3 regions of the Actinoplanes teichomyceticus ATCC 31121 genome follow, and region 1 is predicted to be linked to each of the others. Evidence: riboswitches for the same ligand, from Rfam matches in the RefSeq annotation. Region 1 holds a riboswitch; each other region holds the start of a gene.
What was found. Region 1 has a riboswitch for cyclic di-AMP ahead of ACTEI_RS01850 (coiled-coil domain-containing protein). Riboswitches for the same ligand answer to the same signal wherever they lie in the genome.
Positions count from the first base shown of each region.

Region 2: linked by a shared signal. The riboswitch ahead of ACTEI_RS05575 (C40 family peptidase) and the one ahead of ACTEI_RS01850 (coiled-coil domain-containing protein) in region 1 are both predicted to bind cyclic di-AMP.
Region 3: linked by a shared signal. The riboswitch ahead of ACTEI_RS29615 (C40 family peptidase) and the one ahead of ACTEI_RS01850 (coiled-coil domain-containing protein) in region 1 are both predicted to bind cyclic di-AMP.

Region 1 is NZ_CP023865.1:401,808-406,382, reverse strand. Features, by position in the region: gene ACTEI_RS01855 (ABC transporter ATP-binding protein) at 1-758, shown strand, start outside; gene ACTEI_RS01850 (coiled-coil domain-containing protein) at 814-1,857, opposite strand; cyclic di-AMP (ydaO/yuaA leader) riboswitch at 1,863-1,999, opposite strand; cyclic di-AMP (ydaO/yuaA leader) riboswitch at 2,208-2,339, shown strand; gene ACTEI_RS01845 (coiled-coil domain-containing protein) at 2,345-3,379, shown strand; gene ACTEI_RS01840 (glycoside hydrolase family 12 protein) at 3,525-4,575, shown strand, end outside.
Region 2 is NZ_CP023865.1:1,231,376-1,235,950, reverse strand. Features, by position in the region: gene ACTEI_RS05610 (antibiotic biosynthesis monooxygenase family protein) at 1-107, shown strand, start outside; gene ACTEI_RS05605 (GAF and ANTAR domain-containing protein) at 158-997, opposite strand; gene ACTEI_RS05600 (hypothetical protein) at 1,361-1,573, shown strand; gene ACTEI_RS05595 (DUF1360 domain-containing protein) at 1,577-2,101, opposite strand; gene ACTEI_RS05590 (DUF6158 family protein) at 2,120-2,371, opposite strand; gene ACTEI_RS05585 (hypothetical protein) at 2,457-2,888, shown strand; gene ACTEI_RS05580 (DUF3817 domain-containing protein) at 2,961-3,287, shown strand; cyclic di-AMP (ydaO/yuaA leader) riboswitch at 3,463-3,613, shown strand; gene ACTEI_RS05575 (C40 family peptidase) at 3,628-4,575, shown strand, end outside.
Region 3 is NZ_CP023865.1:6,761,701-6,766,275, reverse strand. Features, by position in the region: gene ACTEI_RS29620 (heavy metal translocating P-type ATPase) at 1-570, shown strand, start outside; gene ACTEI_RS29615 (C40 family peptidase) at 669-1,253, opposite strand; cyclic di-AMP (ydaO/yuaA leader) riboswitch at 1,260-1,447, opposite strand; gene ACTEI_RS29610 (flagellar M-ring protein FliF C-terminal domain-containing protein) at 2,009-2,701, shown strand; gene ACTEI_RS29605 (metal-sensitive transcriptional regulator) at 2,775-3,074, opposite strand; gene ACTEI_RS29600 (hypothetical protein) at 3,195-3,575, shown strand; gene ACTEI_RS29595 (alpha/beta fold hydrolase) at 3,811-4,524, shown strand.

The sequences.
Region 1 (4,575 bases):
GCATCCCCACCGTCATCGCGGACGACGCGCACGTGATCTACAAGGTCTACGGCTCGGCCGGCAACCAGCAGCAGAGCCCGCTGACCAGCTTCAAGCGGATCGTCACCCGGACCAAGGCCGCGAACGTCCGCGAGGTGCACGCGATCAAGGGGGTGTCCTTCGTCGCCTACCGCGGCGAGGCGATCGGCCTGATCGGCACCAACGGCTCCGGCAAGTCGACCCTGCTGCGCGCGGTGGCCGGGCTGCTGCCGGTGGCCCGGGGCGCCATCTACGCGTCCGGCCAGCCGTCCCTGCTGGGCGTGAACGCGGTCCTGATGAACGACCTGCCCGGCGACCGCAACGTCGAGCTGGGCTGCCTGGCCATGGGCATGACGCCGGCCGAGGTCAAGGAGAAGAAGCAGGGCATCATCGACTTCTCCGGGATCAACGACCGGGGCGACTTCGCGTCGCTGCCGATGCGGACCTACTCCTCCGGCATGTCGGCCCGGCTGCGATTCTCCATCGCCGCGGCCAAGCAGCACGACGTGCTGCTCATCGACGAGGCGCTGGCCACCGGCGACGCGAAGTTCCGCCGGCGCAGCGAGGCACGGGTGCGCGAGCTGCGCCAGCAGGCCGGCACGGTGTTCCTGGTCAGCCACAGCGAGCAGTCGATCCGGGACACCTGTGAGCGGGCCATCTGGCTGGAGTCCGGGCTGATCCGGGCGGACGGCCCGACCGCCGACGTGCTCAAGGAGTACGAGTCCTTCGTCCGCAAGTAGGGCGTCGGTCGCAGCGACGAGAAAGCCCGGGCCGAGCGGCCCGGGCTTTCGTCCGTCAGGTCACCGACAGGTGCACGTGGTTCGTATGGTCCGTCGACGGTGTGCCGCCGGCTCCGCTGTACGACTTCCAGCCGCTGCTGGGCAGCCAGATCCGTTTGAACCAGATCACGTACAGCACGCCGAGGGTGTCGGCGTTGTGGATGAAGTAGTTCGCCAGGTCGGTGCCGTACGTCTTGCTGCTGCCGGTGGCCACCCCGCCGAAGCCGTTCTTGTCGGAGGCGAAGTCACACGCCCGGCCCTTCGGGTGCTCCCCGCTGTTCTGGTGCCGGAAACACGCGACGTAGCGGGTGAAGCCGTCCTTCTGGGCCTGCTTGAGGGCGTAGGCCAGGCGCGGGGTGATGCAGCCGGTGGTGGTCGGGTCGTCCACGCTGCAGCCACCGCTGAGGCTGCCGGACGGCTTGTCGGCGTCCGAGCTGCCACCACCGCCGCCGGAGTCCGCCGAGTCTTCGGCGTCGTCACCCTGGTTCGCCTCCTTCAGCGCCTGCTCGGCCTGCGCCTTGCGCTTGGCCATCACGTTGACCTGCCGCTGCTGGTCGATGATGGCGGCGTCGATCGCGGTCTTGGCCTTGCGCTGGTTGTCCCGGGTGGCGCGCAGGTCCTCGACGGCCTGGTTCTGCCGCTCCGCCACGGTGGTCAGCAGTTGCGCGCGGTCCAGGAAGCCGGCCGAGTTCTCCGCGGTCAGCAGCGCGCTCAGCGGCCCCAGCCGGCCCATCGTGTACGCCTGCTCGGCGTACTGGTTCAGCGCCTGCTGCTGCGGGCCGAGGGCCGCGTCGAGCCGTTTCAGCTCGGCGGCGAGCCGGGTCTGCTGCTCCTTGGACGTCTTCAGCTTGGCCTTGGCCGTCACATAGCCCTTGGAGGCGTCGTCGAGCTTGTCGAGCAGGGTCTTGGTGCCGCCCTCACCGTCGTCGCCGGATTCTCCGGGCGCGGCGAGGGGGCGGGGCACCGCGGCGGCCGGCGAGGCGGCGCCCGCGAGCCCGCATGCGGCGACCAGCAGCGCGAGTACGGCCGCCCATCGTCGCCGCGCAGTCTCATGCTGCACTGGCAATTTCCTTCCGTCGGCCGCCGGCCGGGTTAGCTGACGGGTTCGGGACGAAGGAAATCCCTACCGCTGACGCGGATTCACCCCGGAAGAAATGTGGATCCCCGGCTCGCTCATGCGTGCGATTAGGCGGCGGTCCCCGGGTGGGAACCGGAACCGACCATACCCACTCGATCGAGGAATCGACAGTTCTCGTACCCATTGCGACGGGCCGGTCACGAGTCGTGATGCGATTACAGAAAGTCGTTGCCAGGTAACGCATTTGCTGGATTTCGGGGTCCTGATGCCGCGCCGTATCTCGGGTAAACTGACCGCCGGTCCTGCCAGGACGGCACCGCCCCCGAGTTGCCGGCAGGCCGCCGCTCAATCGCCGAAAGGCGAGCCGGGGAACCAGGTAGTTGGGGTGAATCCGCATTATGCGGTAGGGATAGCTTCCGTCCCGAACCCGTCAGCTAACCCGGTCGGCGGTGACTAGGAAGGATTGTTGATGACCGCACGTCCCCGCCGGTGGCTGATGCTTGCCCTGGCGCCGCTCGTGGCCACCACAATATTTGTGGCGCCGGTCACGCCGGCACACGCCGCTCCGGGCGGCAGCTCGTCGGCCCCCGCCGAGGGCGACGAGAGCGACGACCTCTCCGAGCAGATCGAGTCCACCAACCGCCGGTTCGTCAACGCCAAGGCGGCGGTCTCGGCCTCGAAGAAGAACCAGAAGGCGCTCGCCACCCAGATCAAGGCCGCGGAGCAGCGGCGGGACCAACTGGTTCCGGAGGTCAACCAGATCGCCCGCCAGCAGTACCAGATCGGCAACCTGAGTTCGCTGAGCTTCCTGCTCCGGGCCGACTCCTCCAGTGACTTCCTGGACAAGGCGGTCACCCTGGAGGAGATCAACAAGCTGCACGACGCGAAGCTGCACGAGCTCAACACCCTGCTCAAGAAGATCACCTCGGACAAGGCCCGGCTGGACGCCGAGGTCAGGAACGAGGAGCAGCAGCTCTCGGTGCAGAAGAAGCTGCGCGACTCGGCCCAGGACCAGCTTGAGCTGCTCGGCGGCAGCACCGGCATCAACAAGACCATCACCAACGGTTTCGTCGACGCGAAATCGGCGCGGGCGTTGCCGGCGCCGCGCAACTCCAGCGGCGGCTTCTCCCCGGAGAGCTGCAACCAAACCGACCCGACCACGAACGGTTGCATCACCAAGCGCACCCTGCACATGTACAAGGAAGTGCGCAAAGCCGGGTTCAACCTGTTCGTCGGCTGTCACCGCGACGGCGGCCCGTTCGAGCACCCCAAGGGCCGGGCGTGCGACTGGTCACTGCAGAAGACCGGGTTCTCGTCCGCGCACAACGACAAGATGATGAGGTACGGCAACGACCTCACGGCGTTCCTGGTGCGCAACGCCGACCGGCTCGGTATCTACTACGTGATCTGGTACAAGCAGATCTGGTTCCCGGCCACCGGCAACTGGCACGCCTACCACGGTCCGAGCGACCACACCGACCACGTGCACGTGTCGCTGCTGTAGCCGACGAGACGTACCGGGGAAGGCCGGGCGACGGGGGAAGACCACCCGCCGCCCGGCCTTCTTCTCATGTACGTCAATGTGTTGTAACGTCCGCTGGGAGCGCTCCCACATTTCCCGTTGGGTTCCCGGCCCAAGGAGCTGTCCAATGAGACGCACCCTCCGTTCCCTCACCGTCGCCGCCGCCGTCGTCCTCACGGCGCTGACCACGCTGGTTGTCACCCAGCCCGCCCAGGCCGACACGCGGATCTGCGAGCAGTACGGCGCGACCACCATCGGCGGCCGCTACGTCGTGATGAACAACCGCTGGGGCGGCACCGCAGAGCAGTGCATCAACGTCACCGGCACCGGCTTCGCCATCACCAGCCAGCAGAGCGTCGGCAACACCAGCGGCGCCCCGGTGTCGTACCCGGCGGTCTACTACGGCTGCCACTACACGCGCTGCTCACCCGGCACCAACCTGCCGCTGCGGGTCAGTTCGATCACCAGCGCCACCAGCAGCATCAACTGGACCTACGTCTCCGGCGCCACGTACGACGCCGCCTACGACATCTGGCTCGACCCCACGCCGCGCACCGACGGCGTGAACGCGCAGGAGATCATGATCTGGTTCAACCGGCAGGGCTCCATCCAGCCGATCGGCTCGGTCGTGGGCAACGCCACGATCGGCGGCCGGACGTGGCAGGTGTGGCGCGGCAGCAACGGGTCGAACGCGGTGATCTCCTACGTGGCCCCGTCCCCGATCACCAGCTGGAGCTTCAGCGTCCTGGACTTCATCAACGACGTGAAGAGCCGGGGCGCCATCACCGACTCGTGGTACCTGACCAGCCTCCAGGCCGGCTTCGAGCCGTGGATCGGCGGCGCCGGGCTGGCCGTCAACAACTTCAGCGCGGCGGTCAACGGCGGCGGGACGGGCACCCCGCCCACCTCGCCGTCCACCCCGGCGCCCGGCACCGGCTGCCGGGTCAGCTACGCGACCAACGTGTGGAGCTCCGGCTTCACCGCCAACATCACCGTCGCCAACACCGGCACCGCGCCGATCGACGGCTGGACCCTCGGGTTCGCCCTGCCCTCCGGCCAGTCCGTCACCAGTGTCTGGGGAGCCACCCTCAGCGGCACGTCCGGAGCCGTCACCGCCCGCAACGTGAGCTACAACGGCAGCATCCCGGCCGGCGGCAGCACGACGTTCGGATTCCAGG
Region 2 (4,575 bases), 830 kb from region 1:
GCAACGCCAAGGCGGCCCACGCCGGCGAGCGCGCCAAGCCGGTCGCCACCGGCGCGACCCTGCTCGAGTTCGAGGTCGTCCAGCACGTCGAGAAACCCTCCGAGTAACCCGCGCCGCACCCCGGCGACGCCCCGGCCGGCTCCACGGCCGGGGCTGTCTAGTGGCTGACCTGGCGGTCCCGGGCGGCCGCGGCGACCAGCCGCTCGGCCACCGTGCGCCGGTCCAGGCCCAGCCGCTGGGCGCTCTCCTGCAGGACCCGGAACGCCTCCTGCACCCCGCACCCGCGCTGCGCGATGATCACGCCGACCGCCCGGTCCACCGCGGCCCCCTCGCCCAGCGCCTCGCGCCGGTGCAGCTCACCGAGCAGCACCTCGGCCTGCCCGGCCACCGCCATCGCGGTGAGCAGCACGTCCGGCCCGACCTCGCCGGGACGGTCCAGGCACACGGTGAGCGCGCCCACCGCGGTCCGGCGCACGTCCAGCGGAATCGAGGCGACCGCCCGGATGCCGTCCGCGCGGGCCGCCTCGCCCAGCTCCGGCCAGCGTTCGTCGGCTGCCAGGTCGCAGGTGGTGACCAGGGCCCGGGTGCGGGCCGCCTCCAGCGCCGGGCCACTGCCCTGGGCGTACTGGAGCTGAAGTGACGTCTCACCGGCGGACCCGGCGGCGACGACGGTGGGCGGGCCGCCCTCGCCGATCAGCGCGACCGAGCAGCGGACCGCGCCGGGCAGCGCGCCGAGGGTGAGCGAGGCGAGCCGGTCGAGCGCCTGCCCGAGCGTGTCGGACGCCAGCAGGCCGACGGTGACCTCGTGCAACAACCCGGCCAGCTCGACCGGGTGCGGTCCCGCGCCGGTCTGCGACACGACGCCGGTGTGCCGGGGCCGGACGCCGGCGACCAGCCGCCCGGTCTTGCCGGGTGCGGTCGTGGCGCCGGAGGTGGCGCGCCGGCGGGACCGGGTGCCGCGCTGCCCGGCTGGGACACGACGGTGCGGTACTGACACTCGACGGATACTGCCATGTCGATCCGGCGTGGTCCCGGTTCGGTGCCCCGATCGGGGGGTGTTGTCCGGTTAAACCCCCAGGACGCGGGGCGGTGTGCCGGCGAGGCCGGAAAAAGGCTCGGCCCCCGGGTGAACCCGGGGGCCGAGCGAAGAGATGCCGGTGTGCAGGTCGCCTCGCGGCGAGTGGCTCAACACGGCTCCAGCCGAACGGTATTCCGTGCAGGCGATGGGTGAGGCCCGGGGACACTGGGCACACCGGCATCCGTTCACAACCTTCGGTACCCCGTCGTGATTCCGGTAGTCCTTGTGAGCCGGCTAACATCGCGGAGTTTGTCCCGAGCCGGCTCGGGTACCCCTGGCGCCGTGACCGATGAACTCAACGCGGACGACTCCCGCCTGGCCGCCTTCCTGGACGAGGCCTACCGTGCCGAGGAGCGCCTGACCAGCGGCGACCTGCAGCGCCGCGCGATCGCCCAGGACCTTCCGGCGACCCTGATGACCCGGATCGACGCGCTGCCGGAGGGCGAGTACCTGCAGGACGAGGCCGCCGAGGCGCTGCAGGCCCCGGCGGCCTGAGCCTCAGTCGCCGCCCTCCGCCTTCCGTTTGGCGATGTCGTACGCCATCTGCAGGAAGTCCGAGACGGCGGTGGCGGTCAGCGCGGTCGCCGCCAGCCGGGTCAGCCGGGGCGCCAGCACCAGTCCCCCGGTCAGCCCGGTGGACACCCAGACCGCCAGGCAGAACGGGCAGGTGAGCAGTTCACCGAGCCCGTGCCGGACGGTGCTGCCCTCGTCACGAACCTCCTCGTTGAGCTCCGCGGCGCCGGCCGGCTCGGTGTAGCGGGTGAACGGCGCGCGCAGCGGGCTGGTCACCGCGTCCTTGGCGATCAGCCGGCTCAGCTTGTGGGTGGCGATGGAGACCAGCGCCACGTCGGCCAGCGCCGGGCGGTGCGGCGCCGGCCGGCCGGTGATCTTGGCGGCCGCCGCGAGCGCGGTGGCCAGCGCGCCGAAAGCGCCCATGGCCACCACGTACCCGTCCAGTGGCCGGTGCTCGTGCGGCGCGTAAGCCCGGGCCATCTCGGCGGCCCGGGCTTGCAGATTGGTCATCAGCTGGAGGATCCCTTCTCAGAATTCCTGGGTGAGGCGCTCGGGGTCCACCTCGCGCCCCGGATAGCGCGCCATGTACTCGGTCTCCAGCTCGGCGGTACGCCGGAAGTGGTTCTCCAGCGCGGCATCGGGGCCGTGCCGCAGGGTCTGCAACCGGGTCCGGTAGAGGCTGCCGAGTTCGCGGAAGAGGTCGTCGTCGGCCAGTCCCGCGGGGTCGATGCCGGTGCCGAAGTCCGCCACCGCGCCGTCCACTCTCTGCGCGTTCGTCATCCTTCGCCTCCGCTGCTGTCACGAATCGTCGTCTGCTGGCTTGCCCGAGCGGGCGACCACCAAACCCGCCGGTACGCTCGTGGTCATGAAAGGGCTGTGGACTCCGGCGTGGATCGCCCGGCACGTCCTCGCGCTGGTGCTGACCGCGGCCTGCCTCGGGCTCGGCTGGTGGCAGTACAGCCGGGCGACCGGCGGCAACTCGCTCAGTTGGGGTTACATGTTCGAGTGGCCGGTTTTCGCCGGCTTCGTGGTGTTCATCTGGTTCCGGGAGATCCAGCTGCACCGCCGCAGGTCCGCGCCCGCCACCGAGCCGGAGCCCGCCGTGGACCAGCCGGCCCCGCCGCGCGATCCCGGCGCGCCGGTCACCCTGGGCCGCCCGATCCGGGTGGCCGTACGGCCGGACCGCCCCGCCGAGCCGGACCCGGAGCTGGACGCCTACAACGACTACCTGGCGTGGCTGGCCGAGCACCCCGGCGCCCGGCCGGGCGACTACCCGGGCCGCACCGTCAGCAAGTGAGCCGCCGGCCGTCCGGGCCGTGTCGCCGAGAAGCCGCAACCAGCGGCGCGCAAGAACAGAAGGAGATCTACCGTGCAGGGCGCCCTCACCCGTTACCGGACCATCGCCTGGATCGTCGGCGTGCTCCTCGTCGTCCTCGTCCTGATCGGCATGCCGTTGAAGTACCTCGGCGACAACGCCACGCTGGTCGCGATGATCGGTCCGCTGCACGGCTTCCTCTACATGGTCTATCTGCTCTTCACGTTCGACCTGTCCCGCCGGGCGCGCTGGCCGTTCGGCCGGATGATCGTGGTGATGCTGGCCGGCACCATCCCGTTCTTCTCGTTCTGGGCCGAGCGCCGGGTGACCCGGCACTGGGTGCCGAATGGCGCCCCGCTCGAGCCGGCGCTCAACGATTAGTCCGCCGGGACGTGAAATAACGCTCAGCGCGGGCCGAATAACAGCCGGTTATCAGGATTAACCTCGCAAGACCGGCCATTGGCAGAAATCACTCGGCAAGGTCTTGATTTTGTTTTCTGCCCCGATAAGTTGATGCGGTTGGTTCGGTCCGCAGCCACAAACCCTCCGATGGCGCCGGCCAACGCCGCCGAATCACGGGCGTCGACCCCCGTCGCCGCCCGCGAACCGGGGAACCATCTCCCGGGGTGAATCCGCGTCGCAGCGGTAGGGCCTTCTTCCGAGCCCGAACCCGTCAGCTAACCCGGTAGGCGGCCAAAAGCGGAAGAAAGGCCCCTGACCAGTGCCACACCCCCGTACCAGGCTCCGGGCGCTGGTGGTCGCGCTGACCGCGCTGGCGATCACCACGACGGGAGCTGTCGCCGCACACGCGGCCCCGTCCGAGAGCGAACTGAAGAAGCGAATCGACCAGGCTTCGGAGAAACTCGAGGACGTCACCGAGACGTACAACAAGACGCGGCTCGACCTGAAGAAGACCAAGGCCGAAGCGGTCAAGCTCAGCGCCTCGCTGAAGCCGGCCCAGGAGGCGCTGACCAAGGCCAGCGCCAAGATGCAGACGATCGCCACGTCGCAGTACATCACCGGCCGGGTCGGGCCGATGACCGTGCTGCTCAGCGGCGACCAGAGCGGTCTCCTGCAGCGGATGAGCTACCTCGAGCAGATCACGCTCGCCAACCGGCAGGACATCGACACCTACACCGAGACCACCGAGACCTTCGCGCAGAGGCAGGCGGCTCTCAAGAACACCGAGAAGAAGCAGAACCTGCAGATCCAGGAACTGGCCGCGCAGAAGTCCAAGATCAAGAAGGATCTGCAGAAGCTGTACGACATGCGCGAGGACCTCTACGGCAGCGCCACCGAGGACACCGGCTCCTACACCGGCAAGATCCCGAAGGTCGCGGGCTCGGCCGGCAAGGCGGTCACCTTCGCGTTCAACCAGGTGGGCAAGCCGTACGGCTTCGGCGACGCCGGCCCGAACTCGTACGACTGCTCGGGTCTGACCATGGCGGCCTGGGCGGCGGCGGGCAGGTCGCTGCCGCACAACGCGGCCGCGCAGAAGGGCGCCGTGCGGATGTTCAGCGACAAGAGCCAGCTGCAGCCGGGTGACCTGGTGTTCTACCGCAACGGCGGGCACGTGGCGATCTACGTCGGGGACGGCATGATCATCGACGCCCCCTCGGCCGGCCGGGACGTGTTGCACCGGACGATGAACATCATGACCCCGGACAGC
Region 3 (4,575 bases), 1.9 Mb from region 1:
CAGGCTCGCGGCGTGCTGGCTGTGGCCGACACGGTCAAGCCGACCAGCCGCGACGCCGTCGCCCAACTGCGGGCGCTCGGCCTGTCGCCGGTGCTGCTCACCGGGGACAACGACACCGTCGCCCGGGCCGTGGCCGCGCAGGTCGGTATCGGCGAGGTGATCGCGGAGGTGCTGCCGGCCGACAAGGTCGACGTGGTCAAGCGGCTGCAGGGACAGGGCAAGGTCGTGGCGATGGTCGGTGACGGCGTGAACGACGCCGCCGCCCTGGCCCAGGCCGACCTGGGGCTGGCCATGGGCACCGGCACGGATGTCGCGATCGAAGCCTCCGACCTGACCCTGGTCCGCGGTGACCTGATGGCCGCGGCCGACGCGATCCGCCTGTCCCGGCGCACCCTGCGCATCATCAAGAGCAACCTGTTCTGGGCGTTCGCCTACAACGTGGCCGCCCTGCCGCTGGCCGCGGCCGGGCTGCTCACCCCGATGATCGCCGGCGCGGCGATGGCGTTCAGCTCAGTGTTCGTCGTCGCCAACAGCCTGCGACTGCGCCGCTTCACCAGCATCACCAAGTAAGTCGTACGACAGCGCCGCCTGCACCCCGCCAAGGACGGGTGCGGGCGGCGCTGGGCGACGCCCGAGCGTGAACCACGGACGGGCGTGTCGCATCGTCGTCAGACCAGACGCCGGACCACGTAGCTCTTGCTCCAGATCTTCTGCTTGGTGACCGTCTTACCGGTCCGCGGCGACGCCCACATCTTGCCGCCGCCGGCGTAGATGCCGGCGTGCGTGCCGCGCGCGCCCTTGCGGATGATGATCAGGTCACCGGGGCGGGCGTTGGACTTGGCGACAGCCTTGCCGTACCGCTGCTGCAGGTGGGCCTTGTGCGGCAGCTTCTTGCCCGCCGCCTTCTTGTAGACGTACATCGTGTAGCCCGAGCAGTCGAACCGTTTGGGCCCGGCCGCACCGAACTTGTACTTCTTGCCCTTGTGCTTCGCCGCTTCGGACAGGACCCGGTTTGCCGCCGCCTTGGACTTGGCGGCCTGGGACGCCGCCGTCTTGACGGTGATGCCGGTCTGACTCAACGCCACGCTGGTCTGCGAGAACACCGGCGTGGTGACGACCGCCGAGGACGGCGTCGCGGCAGAGGCGGGCTGCGGTGTGCCGAACCCGCCGGTCAGCAGACCGAGACCCACGGACAGGGCGAGAGTGCCGGTCCCCAGGGTACGGGCGGGCCGGCTCAGAGTGCTTACGCGCACGGTGAAGGAATCCCTCCGGCACGCCTGCGAGGTTAGCTGTCGGATTCGGGCGCGAAGGATTGCCCGGCCGCGCGGTGGCGGCTTCACCCCAAGGCCCTGCGCCCGGGCTGCCGCGGACGGCGTGCCGGTCGAGGACCGATAGTGGTTCCCCCGTCCCTGCCCCCGACTGCCTCATGACTCGTCATGTCTCTCGTGCCGCCGGACCGGGGCAGGGCTCGGCGTGGTCCGGATCGGCACGACCGGCGAACAGGTGCTCGCCGCCCCTCCTTGATAGCCCAGCCCGCGACGGCCTCCACCGGACCCATCGCTCACCGACAGTCACGTTCACATCGGGCCGTGTCCGTTCGGAAGGGCGGTGCGAGGTTTGTCGGCACGCGGTGCTTAGGGTTGGTGACACTGAGGTGATCTTGATCTGTGAAAGGGAACACGACGAAAGCTGAGCCGTTGCTCTGCGTGGCCCCGTCGGTGTTCCCCCGCACCGCCGTTCCGGCGCGACGAGCGGCTCGTCGAACGTGACCGATCGGGCGACTGTGCTGCCTCCTGCGCCGGCCGTCGGTGACGTGCGTTGCGGCGGCTACATCCGATGACGCGACCGGAGGTGGCCGCGGCCGCAGTGCAACCGAGCCGCACCCACCGGGCGTCTGGACCGGCCGTGCCGTCGAACGATGGGGCAGGCCGGGCCGACACGCCGCCGGGCCCGTACGACGGGCGGCGGTCCACCGGCGGGTCCCGACAGCCGGTGAGGAGGCACGCTGATGAACGACGGGCTCGCCGTGTCGGCGGCGAACGCGGGCACCGGGTGCCGCGCGGGGCGTGCCGGCAGGCCGGCTGCTGTTGTCGTGGCGCTGGCTCTTGACGGGGGCGCGAGTCTCGCCGCCGTGCCCGCGCACGCGGCAGCCGCGGCGACGTCGCGGCAGGCGATCGTGAGCGGCTACGCCGCTGCACCGGTCGCCGGCATCAACCTCCCCTGGGCGGTGCCCGGCAACATCGTCCGGCTCGGCGTCGCCGTCCTCGTCGACGACGTCGCCGCGGCGACCATCGATCTGGATCGACTGCGGGAATTGATCGGTGCCGCCGCCGGTATCGACGCCGGCCGCGGTGACCGGCTGGCGGTCGCCGCCATGCCGATGCACACCGGAACGGCCGCCCCCGCCGTTGCCGCGTCCGGCATCGACACCCGTGCCCCACTACGGGCGGCTATCGTCGCCGCGGCCCTGATCGTGCTGATCGGCGGCGTGCTGCTGGCCGTCCGGCAACAGCGGACCCGGACAGCGGCGGCAGCGCACCGGCGGGCTCCGCTCCGTGTCCGGCCGGATGACCCGCACCCACCGGCCTCGGCGGTCACCGCCGCATCCGATCGCGGCCTGAAGCAGCAACGCGCGATCGCGTCGGTAGACCCCGCGGGAGCCGCGCAGCAGCTACGAGGCTGGATCGGACCCGGCCGGTGAACCGGACAGCCGACCCGAGGCATGTCCCGCCTCACGGACATACAGCCGGGACATCCCGCGGGTTGCACCGCGGTCAGGACTTCACGAGCCGGGCGATCGCCGCGCTCGCCTCCTTGATCTTCGCGTCCACGTCGCCTTCGGCGGCGGCGTGCACCACACAATGCCGCAGGTGATCCTCGAGCAGGCCGACCGCCACCGCGTGCAAGGCGCTCTTGGCGGCCGAGATCTGGGTCAGGATGTCGATGCAGTAGGTGTCCTCGTCGACCATCCGCTGCAACCCGCGGATCTGCCCCTCGACCCGCTTCAGCCGGGCCATCAGCGCTTGTTTCTCCGCCGAATACCCATGTGGCCCGGCCGGTTTCGCCTCACTCATGCCGTGCAAGATACCCGGCACCGGTATGAACCGGCGCCGGCTGCGAACCCGTCCCGGCGGCGCCGTGCCCGCCGAAGGGACACGACGCCCGAGGCGCCCGCGATGTCGTAACCTGGCCCGGTGACCCGACCCCAGCAGCTGCCAGCGACGTGGCTGCTGCGCTGGCTGCTGGTCGTGATCACCCTTGCCGGTGTCGGTCACGTGCACAGCGCCCATTGCGCCGACGGGCCAGCCGCCGCACACCACGCGGCTGCCGCCGGCCATCATCACGATGGCCCCGCGGCCGGGCAGCACGCCGCGGCAACCCGGACGACGGACACCGCAGCCGGGCACTGCGAGGTGAACGCCCCTGTCGCCGAGCCGGGCGTACGTACCGGTACCGTCACCCTCCCGGCGGTGACCGCCTGCGCCGGCAGCAGTACCCCGGCCACCGTGGTGACGCTGACCGCCTTGCGGACGCCCACTGTCACCTTGACGCAAATCGGTATAAGCCGCATATAGGGCACCGGTCCTGAGTGCTTGCCCCGATATCGGGGATACGTGCTCATGCCCGCCCGGCCACGGCAGCCGTGGCCGTCACACCCCCGCCCGGCGGTGGTGTCCCTGTGTTCCCTTGCGCGGAAAACGGAACCTTCGTGAACCTTTACGCCCTACCGCCCGCCGCCCTCACCGCGGGACAGCGCCACCCGCACCGCTCGACCGACACCTGTTGCCTGCCGGCCGGGAGGGTGCCGCGGTGACCGAGATCCTCCCGCCGCTGCGTACCACTCACGTGTTCGACGCCGCTGGCGGACAGTGGTGTTTCGATCTGTGGGCCGGATCCGGTCGGCCGCTCGTCCTCATCCCCGCGGTGCTGTTCGACCGGACCTGCTGGTGGCCGACCGCTGCCGACCTTCGCCCGTATGCCACCGTCGTGGCCGTCGACCTGCCCGGGCACGGGGACTCCGCCGGCCGGGAGCGTTACGAACTCGACGAGCTCGTCGACGATCTGGCCATGCTCATCGACAGCCTGCAACTCAGGCGCGCCCCGGTGATCGTCGGGCACGGCCCGTCGGCGACGCTGGCGGCCCTGTTCGCCACCCGCTATGTGACCCACGCCGTGGTAGCCGTCGACCCCGCGCCCGCAGAGGTTCTGTGCGCCGGTGTCGACGCCTACCTGCGCAGCCGGCAGCTCGCCGACACGCCCGAGCAGTACCGCAGCCTGATGCAGGCCACCCACGATCCGCGCCTGCTCGCCGCCTACGCGACCGGCCTGCGGCACCGCCGCCCAGCCACCACCATCGGCGTCGACCCGGCGCGGCTCGCCGTACACAGCCGGCCACCGTCCGGACCCGAAACGGACCCGCAGGCCACCGGCACGTGGCGGCACGAGATCTACGGCGTTCCCGGCCGGTTCGCGCCCCTGGCCGCCGTCCGCCGGTTCATCACTGACCTGCGAACAATGCTGTGAGCGCCGGTGCCGTCACGGGCCGGCCCCGCCCGGCATCCTCGTAAGAGGCGC